DNA from 4 places in the Rhizorhabdus phycosphaerae genome. Region 3 is predicted to be linked to each of the others. Evidence: predicted binding sites of a transcription regulator. Region 3 holds the regulator's gene; each other region holds the start of a gene.

What was found. Region 3 encodes LexA, which represses DNA repair genes until DNA is damaged. Its sites were predicted from a motif close to GTTCCNCNCTTGTTCT; they were not measured.
Region 1: the regulator LexA is predicted to act here: its motif matches at 920-935, upstream of G6P88_RS13840 (putative DNA modification/repair radical SAM protein).
Region 2: the regulator LexA is predicted to act here: its motif matches at 1,102-1,117, upstream of G6P88_RS12215 (MmcB family DNA repair protein).
Region 4: the regulator LexA is predicted to act here: its motif matches at 1,026-1,041, upstream of recA (recombinase RecA).

Annotation. Positions count from the first base shown of each region.
Region 1 covers NZ_CP049107.1:2,986,006-2,988,203, reverse strand. The annotation lists gene G6P88_RS13840 (putative DNA modification/repair radical SAM protein) at 1-917, opposite strand, end outside; gene G6P88_RS13835 (Ig domain-containing protein) at 1,044-2,198, opposite strand, start outside.
Region 2 covers NZ_CP049107.1:2,632,975-2,635,172, reverse strand. The annotation lists gene G6P88_RS12230 (PTS sugar transporter subunit IIA) at 1-207, shown strand, start outside; gene G6P88_RS12225 (PaaI family thioesterase) at 224-691, shown strand; gene G6P88_RS12220 (DUF1491 family protein) at 688-1,026, shown strand; gene G6P88_RS12215 (MmcB family DNA repair protein) at 1,128-1,616, shown strand; gene G6P88_RS12210 (ankyrin repeat domain-containing protein) at 1,642-2,198, opposite strand, start outside.
Region 3 covers NZ_CP049107.1:2,367,728-2,369,925, forward strand. The annotation lists gene G6P88_RS10820 (molybdopterin molybdotransferase MoeA) at 1-793, shown strand, start outside; gene lexA (transcriptional repressor LexA) at 851-1,516, shown strand; gene G6P88_RS10830 (VOC family protein) at 1,564-1,938, opposite strand; gene G6P88_RS10835 (GNAT family N-acetyltransferase) at 2,000-2,198, opposite strand, start outside.
Region 4 covers NZ_CP049107.1:503,066-505,263, reverse strand. The annotation lists gene G6P88_RS02390 (hybrid sensor histidine kinase/response regulator) at 1-998, shown strand, start outside; gene recA (recombinase RecA) at 1,115-2,188, shown strand.

The sequences.
Region 1 (2,198 bases), 620 kb from region 3:
TCGGTCGCCTGCGCGACCTCGCCCGGGCGATAGCCATAGAATCGCATCAGCCAGTCCGACTGGTAGAGCCGATGCTCGCGCAGCAGCGGCGGACGCTTCAGCGGAAGCACAGCGGATGCATCGGGAATCGGGCTGAAAGCCGAATAATAGACGCGGCGCAGCGCAAAGCGATCGTAAAGGCCGCTGGCGGTGTGGACGATGTCGCGATCGTTCGCCGCGTCGGCGCCGACGATCATCTGGGTCGACTGCCCCGCAGGCGCGAATTTCGGAGCCGATGGGTAGCGGCGCGACGCATCCTTGCCGTCTTCGATCGCGGTCTTCATGCCAGCCATGGCGCCCTGGATCCGCGAGGCGGACTTTTCCGGGGCCAGTCGCTCGAGGCCCGCCGCCGTCGGCAGTTCGACGTTGATGGAGATGCGATCGGCATGGCGGCCGGCAGCCTCGATCAGGCCCGGGTCGGCGTCGGGAATCGTCTTGAGGTGGATATAGCCTCGGAAGTGATGATCCTCGCGCAGGCTGCGCGCAACCTCGACGAGCTGCTCCATCGTATAGTCCGAGGACCGGATGATGCCGGAGGAGAGGAACAGCCCTTCGATATAGTTGCGGCGGTAGAAGGCCAAAGTGAGGTCGACGACCTCCCGCGCCGTGAAACGGGCGCGCCGGACGTTCGAGCTCTTGCGGTTGATGCAATAATGGCAGTCGAAGATGCAGCTGTTGGTCAGCAATATCTTGAGCAGCGAGATACAGCGGCCGTCGGGCGCATAGGCGTGGCAGATGCCCATGCCTTCGGTCGAGCCTATGCCCTTGGTCGCCCCCCGTGAATCGCGCTTGCTCGTTCCCGACGAGGCGCACGACGCGTCATATTTCGCCGCGTCGGCGAGGATTTCGAGTTTTTGACGAACGTCCAGCTGGGCCATTCGTTCTTTATATGTTCTTCACCCTCCGGCGTCCAGCCTGCCCATGGGGGAAGACTGGACGCTTCAAGAGTCGAGCGGCCGGGGGATCGATACACGGCCAACAGCCAGTTCCCCCAAGGCAGCGGATCAGCTGCCCGGGGTGTCCGCCACACCATCCGCGCCGGGCCACAAGCTGCTGTTGCCGCCCGAGGTTATCGGCGTGTCGATCTCGACATTGGTCGTTCCGATCCGGCTCACATCGATCAGGACGTTGGGGCCGGAAACGCTGTTGCCGGAGTTCGTCGCGCTGGTCGATTCGCTGCTGTCCTCGTCGCCGCCCTCGTCGGCCACGGCACTGTCGCCCGAACCGGATTCGGACGAATTGCTGCTGCCGGCGGCGCTGCTCGCCGACTCCGAGGAAGACGATCCGCCGCCCGATGAGCCGGAAGAGGAAGAGTCCGATCCCGATGTCGATCCAGACCCGCTGCCCGACAAACCGCCGAGTCCGGTCCCGCTTCCGCTACTGGTCCCGACGCTGCCGCCGGCGACACGCGTCCCCGTGAGCGACGACTGGATGTTCGTCGTGATGATCGTGGTCTCGCGCGTGACCGTCTGCATCACCACCGGTTGTGCCAGAGGCGGCGGCGGCGGGGGCGGCGGCGGGGGTGGCGGCGGCACCTCGGGCGGAGGCGGCGGCGACACCGGCGGTGGCGGTGGCGGTGGCACCTCGGGCGGCGGTGGCGGCGACACCGGCGGAGGCGGTGGCGGCGGCACCTCGGGAGGCGGCGGCGGAGACACCGGCGGAGGTGGCGGCGGCGGCACCTCGGGCGGAGGTGGCGGCGACACCGGCGGCGGCGGTGGCGGTGGCGGCGGTGGTGGCGGCGGTGGCGGGTTCCGCGGAACGGGTGCCGCACAGGCCTGGCTGTTCACCGTGCAGGTCTGGATCGTCAGGCTACCATTGGGATCGAGCAAGAAGCCAACCGTCGTGTTGCCGTTCAGTTCGAAGGTATTGATGGCAAGCGTGCCATTGCCCGACGAAACCTCCGATGGCTCCTGAGACGTCGCGGTGCCGTTCGCAGTCACCTGAACATTGGAGAGGACTTCCAGGTCGCCGCCCGCGGTGTTGATCAGGAAACTGCCAGCGGCCGAGAGCGGTCCATAGCCCGACACGTCCGCCGTGATCGAACTGATCGTCAGATCGCCGGCCACCAGCGGCAGGAAGTTGCTGCCGCTGTCACCGTCGAAGCGATAGGAGGCAATGGCGGCGAAGCTGCCGCCCTGAGCGGTACCGGAGGCGCCCGG
Region 2 (2,198 bases), 270 kb from region 3:
GACTTCGCTGCGATCGACGACCTTCCGGTCGATCTCGTCTTCCTGCTGCTGTCCCCGGTCGATGCGGGAGTCGAGCATCTCAAGGCGCTCGCACGGGTAAGCCGGCGGATGCGCGACAAGGCGTTCGTGGCAAAGCTGCGGGGTGCCGGTTCGGACGATGCGCTGTACGCGCTGTTCGCGACCGGCGAAACCCGCCACGCCGCCTGAACCGCCGGGCGCCGGCATGAGCGGCGAAACCGGCGCCGAGGCGCATTATCGCGCGCTTGAATCGCTCTATGCGGCAGCACCGATCAATCAGCTTTTCGCCTCGCGGCTCGAAATCCCCGAAGAAGGCGTAGCCCGTATCCATTTCGAAGTGGATCCGCGCCATTATCACGCCGCGGGCGCAGCCCACGGCACCACCTATTTCAAGATGCTCGACGATGCCGCCTTCTACGCGGCGAACAGCCTGGTCAATGACTTCTTCCTGCTGACCACGGCCTTCAACCTGCTCCTTACGCGCCCCATGAAAAAGGGGCCGATCGTCGCCGAGGGACGGTGGGTAAACGGCCGCCGGCGGGTGCTGGTCGCCGACGCGCGCCTCGTCGACGGAGAGGGTGAGGAGGTGGCGCGGGGTACGGGTACCTTCATGCGCTCGCGCATCCCGCTCGCCACCCTGCCTGGCTACGCCCGCCCGACTGCGGACCGATGACCGAAGCCCGGCCCGCCACCGGGCTGTCGGTGTCGGCGCTGATCCGCCGGACCGAGGCTGAGGGCGGCTCTGCGATGGTGCTCGCCAAGGGCGATGCTACGGCCGGTGCGATCCTTCTCCTGCTCGCCGATCGCGGGCGTCCCGTCGGCTTGTGCGAGCGTGTCTGGCGGTTCGAGGGCGGGTTCGGACTGGACCCGGTTGGTCCGGCCGATCTGGAGCAGCCCGGCGCGGCGTCGGACTATATCGCCAGGCGCCGGCGATCGGACCCCGACCTCTGGGCGGTCGAAGTCGATCATCGGGAGGCCTTGCGGCTTGCCCGGGAATGCCTGTGCTGAAAATTGTCGGTGGAGCGGTGGCACCCTGATTCGGGTCAGCCGGTGGCCGGCCCTGCGCTGAACCGGCTTTGCTTCGTTCCCGTCCTGTTCTAGGCTGTGGCATGTCCGACGCCTGCCTGCACAGTGAATCGAGCTTCCCGCCCATGGTCGCAGGGGACGTCGCCCGCGGCGTCGCGCGGTTGTTCCTCAATGCCGGGATGGCTCCCCTGGTCGAGGTGCCGCTGGGCAATGGCCGTCGCGCCGACCTGATGGCGATCGACGCGCGCGGCTGTATCACCATCGTCGAGATCAAGGTGTCCCGGGCCGATCTGCTGGGCGATGGAAAATGGCCCGATTATCTGGACTATTGCGACCGCTTCTTCTGGGCGGTGCCCGGCGGATTCGATCTTTCGCCCTTCGATGGCGAAGGCTTTCGCCCGCACTGTTGCGGGCTGATCGTCGCTGATCGCTACGAGGCCGCGATCCTGCGGGAGGCTCCGCACCGGCCGCTCTCCGGCGCGCGGAGGAAGGCAGAGACGCTGCGCTTCGCCCGCCGGGCGGCCGGGCGATTGTGGACCGATCTGGATGGCGTTCCCGAAAGCTGCGTCTAGCCTTAATCCGGCCGCGCGAACGGCCTTACAGCCCCGGCCCCATCTTCGGCTTGGCGGGTGCGGTCGACTTGGTTTCCTCGATTACCTTCAGGACAGCCGCACCGCGCGGATCCTCGCTCGCATAATCGATCGCATTCTTGCCGGCGATCCGGTCGGCGATCTTGGGATCGGCGCCGTTGGTGAGCAGAAGGCGGACCATCGGGATGTTGCGCTGCTGCACAGCGATCACCAGCGGCGTCTCACCGCTGCCATTGGTCGCGTTGATCTGCGCCTTCTGGCGCAACAGCAGTTCTGCGCCCTCCTGGAAACCGAGCAGGGCGGCTGCGTGAAGCGGGGTATTACCCTGGCCATCCTTGATGTTCGGATTGGCGCCCTTGCCGAGCAGGAAGCTCGACCAGGTCAGGTCGCGCCGCTTGATCGTGATCGCGAGCGCGGTTTCGCCGGTCGAATAGTCCTTGGTGTTGACCAGCGTTGCGCCCGATCCTTGCAGCGCTTTCGTCGCCTTCTCTCCGTCGGATTGGCGGACGGCATTGAGGAAGGTGTAGCTGTCGGAAAATTGCGCGACGGCAGGTGCCGAGGCCA
Region 3 (2,198 bases):
GCCCGCGGGTGGCGATTTCCGCGAAGGCGCACTGCTGCTCGCCCAAGGCAGCGCGATCGGCCCGGCCGCGATCGCGCTGGCCGCAAGCGGCGGGCATGGCACCCTTCCCGTCCACCGGCGCCCGCGCGTCGCGCTGCTGTCGACCGGCAACGAGCTGGTACCGGCCGGGGAACCCACGCCGGGCGCGCTTCTGCCCGCGTCCAACGGACCGATGCTCGCCGCGCTGCTGGGCACCGCTGCCTGCATCGTCACCGACCATGGCATCGTCCGCGACGATCGTGAAGCGATCGCTGCGGCGTTCGATCGACTCGCGGCGGAAAGCGACATCATCATCACGACCGGAGGCGCTTCGGTCGGTGACCATGACCTGGTGCTGCCGGCGCTCGAACAGGTAGGAGCCAGGATCGACTTCTGGCGGGTGAAAATGAAGCCCGGAAAGCCGGTCATGATCGGCACATTGCGCGACGCGATCGTGCTGGGCCTGCCCGGCAATCCCGTGTCGGCCTTCGTGACCGCGATGCTGTTCGCCAAACCGCTCATCGCCCATCTTCTCGGCGCAGCCCGCCCCGTGCCGAGGCCCGCGACCGCGAGGCTCGCAAAACCGCTTCCCTCGACCGGCAACCGCGCCGAATATGTCCGCGCGCGCTGGGCCGAAGGCGCGGTCGAGCCCCTGTCCGGACAGGACAGCGCCGGGCTCGCAGCCCTTGTTCAGGCCGAGCTGCTGATCATCCGCGAGGCCGAGGCCCCCCCCCTTCCCGAGGGCGCGGAGGTGGAGATCCTGCCCTTCGCTTGACAAGATTCCTACAGTTGCCTAAATGTTCCCCGTCCGTTCCCGATGGGGTCAAAGACCATGCTCACGCGCAAGCAACATGAACTGCTCTGCTTCATCCAGGAGCGCCTGTCGGCGACCGGGGTCTCGCCTTCCTTCGAGGAAATGAAGGAAGCGCTGGAGCTCAAGTCCAAGTCGGGCGTGCACCGCCTGATCAGCGCGCTCGAGGAACGCAATTTCATCCGCCGCCTGCCCAATCGCGCCCGCGCGCTGGAAGTGCTGCGTGTGCCGGAAATGTCGGGAAAGGTCGCGGCGTCCACCGCCAAGGCGAAGGCTCCGGCTGTCGTGCCGCAGGCCGCGAACGAGAATGTGCTCGAGATTCCGCTGCACGGCCGCATCGCCGCCGGCCTGCCGATCGAGGCGATGGAGGGACAGAGCTCGCTCTCGGTTCCCGCCGCGTTGCTCGGCCCGGGCGAACATTATGCGCTGGAGGTGTCGGGAGACTCGATGGTCGAGGCCGGCATTCTCGATGGCGACTATGCGCTCATCCGCCGCGCGGAGACTGCCCGCGACGGCGAGATCGTGGTGGCGCTGATCGCCGACCATGAAGCGACGCTGAAATATTTCCGGCGCGAAGGCGGCATGGTCCGGCTCGATCCGGCCAACCGCTCCTATGATCCGCAGCGTTATCGCCCGGATCAGGTGCAGATCCAGGGCAAGCTCGCCGGACTGCTGCGCCGCTACTGATCCGATCGGCAGGCCCGGCCCCGCAATGGGACCGGGCGCCCATCAGCTCAGCCGAATTTGCAGGCCGAGAATTTGTTGCCGTCGAGATCGCGGAAATAGGACATGTAGAAGCCCGGGCCACGCTCGCCCGGCGCGCCTTCGTCGGCCCCGCCCAGCGCCAGCGCCTTGGCATGGAAGGCGTCGACCGCCTCGCGGCTTTCCAGCTCGAACGCGATCATCGTGCCATTGCCGGCGGTCGCATCCTTGCCGTCGAACGGACGGACGAGACCCAGCATCGGCTTGCCCTCCTTGCCGAACACCGCGCCCCCACTCGGATGGTCGAACATCTTCGTCGCACCCTGCGTCGCCAGCAGATCGGCGTAGAAGGCAAGCGCCTTTTCCATGTCGTTGGTGCCCACGGTGACGTAGCGCAATTCCATCATCTCTCTCCTCTTGTTCGGTCGGGCGGGTGATAGGGCGACCCCGGGCGACTGCCAATGCCGTCTAGCGCCCGACGCGCCGATCCCCGGCATCGAGCGCGAGATAGACGCTGTCGCACCAGCGGCCACCAACGAGCCAGGTCCGCTCGGCACGCCCCGTTTCCAGAAAGCCCAGCCCACGCAACAGAGCGAGCGACGCCGCATTGTCGGGATCGACGTCGGCGAGGATGCGCGGCAGGCGATGAACCGTGAAGGCGCGGTGT
Region 4 (2,198 bases), 1.9 Mb from region 3:
AGCAGAATTCGAACCGGGCGGCGGCGCTGACCCGCCAGCTGCTGGCCTTCTCGCGGCAGCAGACGCTGCGCCCCCAGATCCTCCAGATCCCGGACATCATCTCCGAGATCAGCAACCTGCTCAAGCGCCTGTTGGGCGAAACGATCCGCCTGGAAGTGACACACGGCCGCAATCTCGGAACCGTGCGCGCCGACCCGGGGCAGCTCGAGCAGGTGATCGTCAACTTGGCGGTGAACGCCCGCGACGCCATGCCGGACGGGGGAACGCTCTCGATCCAGACCTATGGCGTATCGCAGAGCGACGTTCGTGCGCTGGGCATCGAGATCATGCCGGTTACCGAATATACGGCACTCCGGGTGACCGACACCGGCACCGGCATTCCGACCGACAATCTCAACAAGATCTTCGAACCCTTCTTCACCACCAAGGAGGTGGGCAAGGGTACTGGGCTCGGCCTCTCGACCGTTTACGGCATCGTCAAGCAGACGGGCGGGTTCATCTTCGCGGAGAGCGAGATGGGCCGGGGGACGAGCTTCGTCATCTATCTTCCCGTGCACCAGGCCCCGGCAGGCACCGCCGCTGCGCGCGCACCGGTCAAGGAGGTCAGCACCGAATTGTGGGGGACGGGCACGATCCTTCTGGTCGAGGACGAGGCCATGGTCCGCGCGGTCGCGGAACGCGCGCTCGTGCGGCAGGGATATAAGATTCTGACCGCGACCAACGGCGAGGAAGGGCTGGAGGTTCTGGACGACCGGATGCAGCAGATCGACCTGGTGATCTCCGACGTCGTCATGCCGACGATGGACGGACCGACCATGGCCCGCGCCGCCCGAGAGAAGCGCCCCGATCTCCCGATCATCTTCATGTCGGGCTATGCCGAAGAGCAGCTGCGCAAGTCGATCGACATAGACAATATCGGCTTCCTGCCGAAGCCCTTCTCGGTCCAGCAGATCTGCCAGGCCGCGCGCGAGGCGCTCGCCGATCACGCTCGAAGCTGATCGCACGCACCAGAACAAAATAGGAAAGTTCTCCTCTTGTTCCATCGGAACATCTGCGGTACATAACTTCGGGTTTGAGGTTTCGGATGGCCCGCTCTACGAGGGGAGTACGCACAATGTCGGCGCAGTTGAAGCTCATCGGATCCGAGAAGGAAGCAGCTAATATGGACAGGCAGAAGGCCCTTGAAGCCGCGCTGGCGCAGATCGATCGCGCCTTCGGCAAGGGCTCGGCGATGAAGCTCGGCAGTCGCGAGACGATGCAGGTCGAGGCGATCTCCAGCGGATCGCTCGGGCTCGATATCGCGCTGGGCATCGGCGGCCTTCCGCGCGGCCGCATCGTCGAAATCTTCGGTCCAGAGAGCTCGGGCAAGACCACGCTCGCTCTGCACGCCATCGCCGAGGCCCAGAAGATCGGTGGCACGGCCGCCTTCATCGACGCCGAACATGCGCTCGACCCGGTCTATGCGAAGAAGGTCGGCGTCAATATCGACGATCTGGTCGTCTCGCAGCCCGATACGGGCGAGCAGGCCCTGGAAATCGCCGATACGCTGGTGCGCTCGAACGCGATCGACGTGCTCGTGATCGACTCGGTCGCCGCGCTGGTCCCCCGGGCCGAAATCGAGGGCGAGATGGGCGACAGCCATGTCGGCCTGCAGGCGCGCCTGATGAGCCAGGCGCTGCGCAAGATCACCGGCTCGATCAGTCGCTCTCGCTGCCTCGTCATCTTCATCAACCAGATCCGCATGAAGATCGGCGTCATGTACGGCTCGCCCGAGACGACCACTGGCGGCAACGCGCTGAAATTCTATGCATCGGTGCGTCTCGACATTCGCCGTACGGGCGCGATCAAGGATCGCGAGGACGTCGTCGGCAATGCGACGCGGGTCAAGGTCGTCAAGAACAAGGTCGCTCCGCCGTTCAAGCAGGTCGAGTTCGACATCATGTATGGCGAGGGCGTGTCCAAGGTCGGCGAACTTCTCGACCTGGGCGTCAAGGGCGGGCTGGTCGAGAAGTCGGGCGCCTGGTTCAGCTATGATTCGATCCGCATCGGCCAGGGCCGGGAAAATGCGAAAAATTATCTGCGCGAGAATCCCGAACTGGCGGCTAAGCTCGAGGCCGCGATCCGTGGCAATGCCGAGGGTGTCGGCGAGGCGTTGATGGCCGGTCCGTCGGAAGACGACGACATCTGAGCGAAGGATC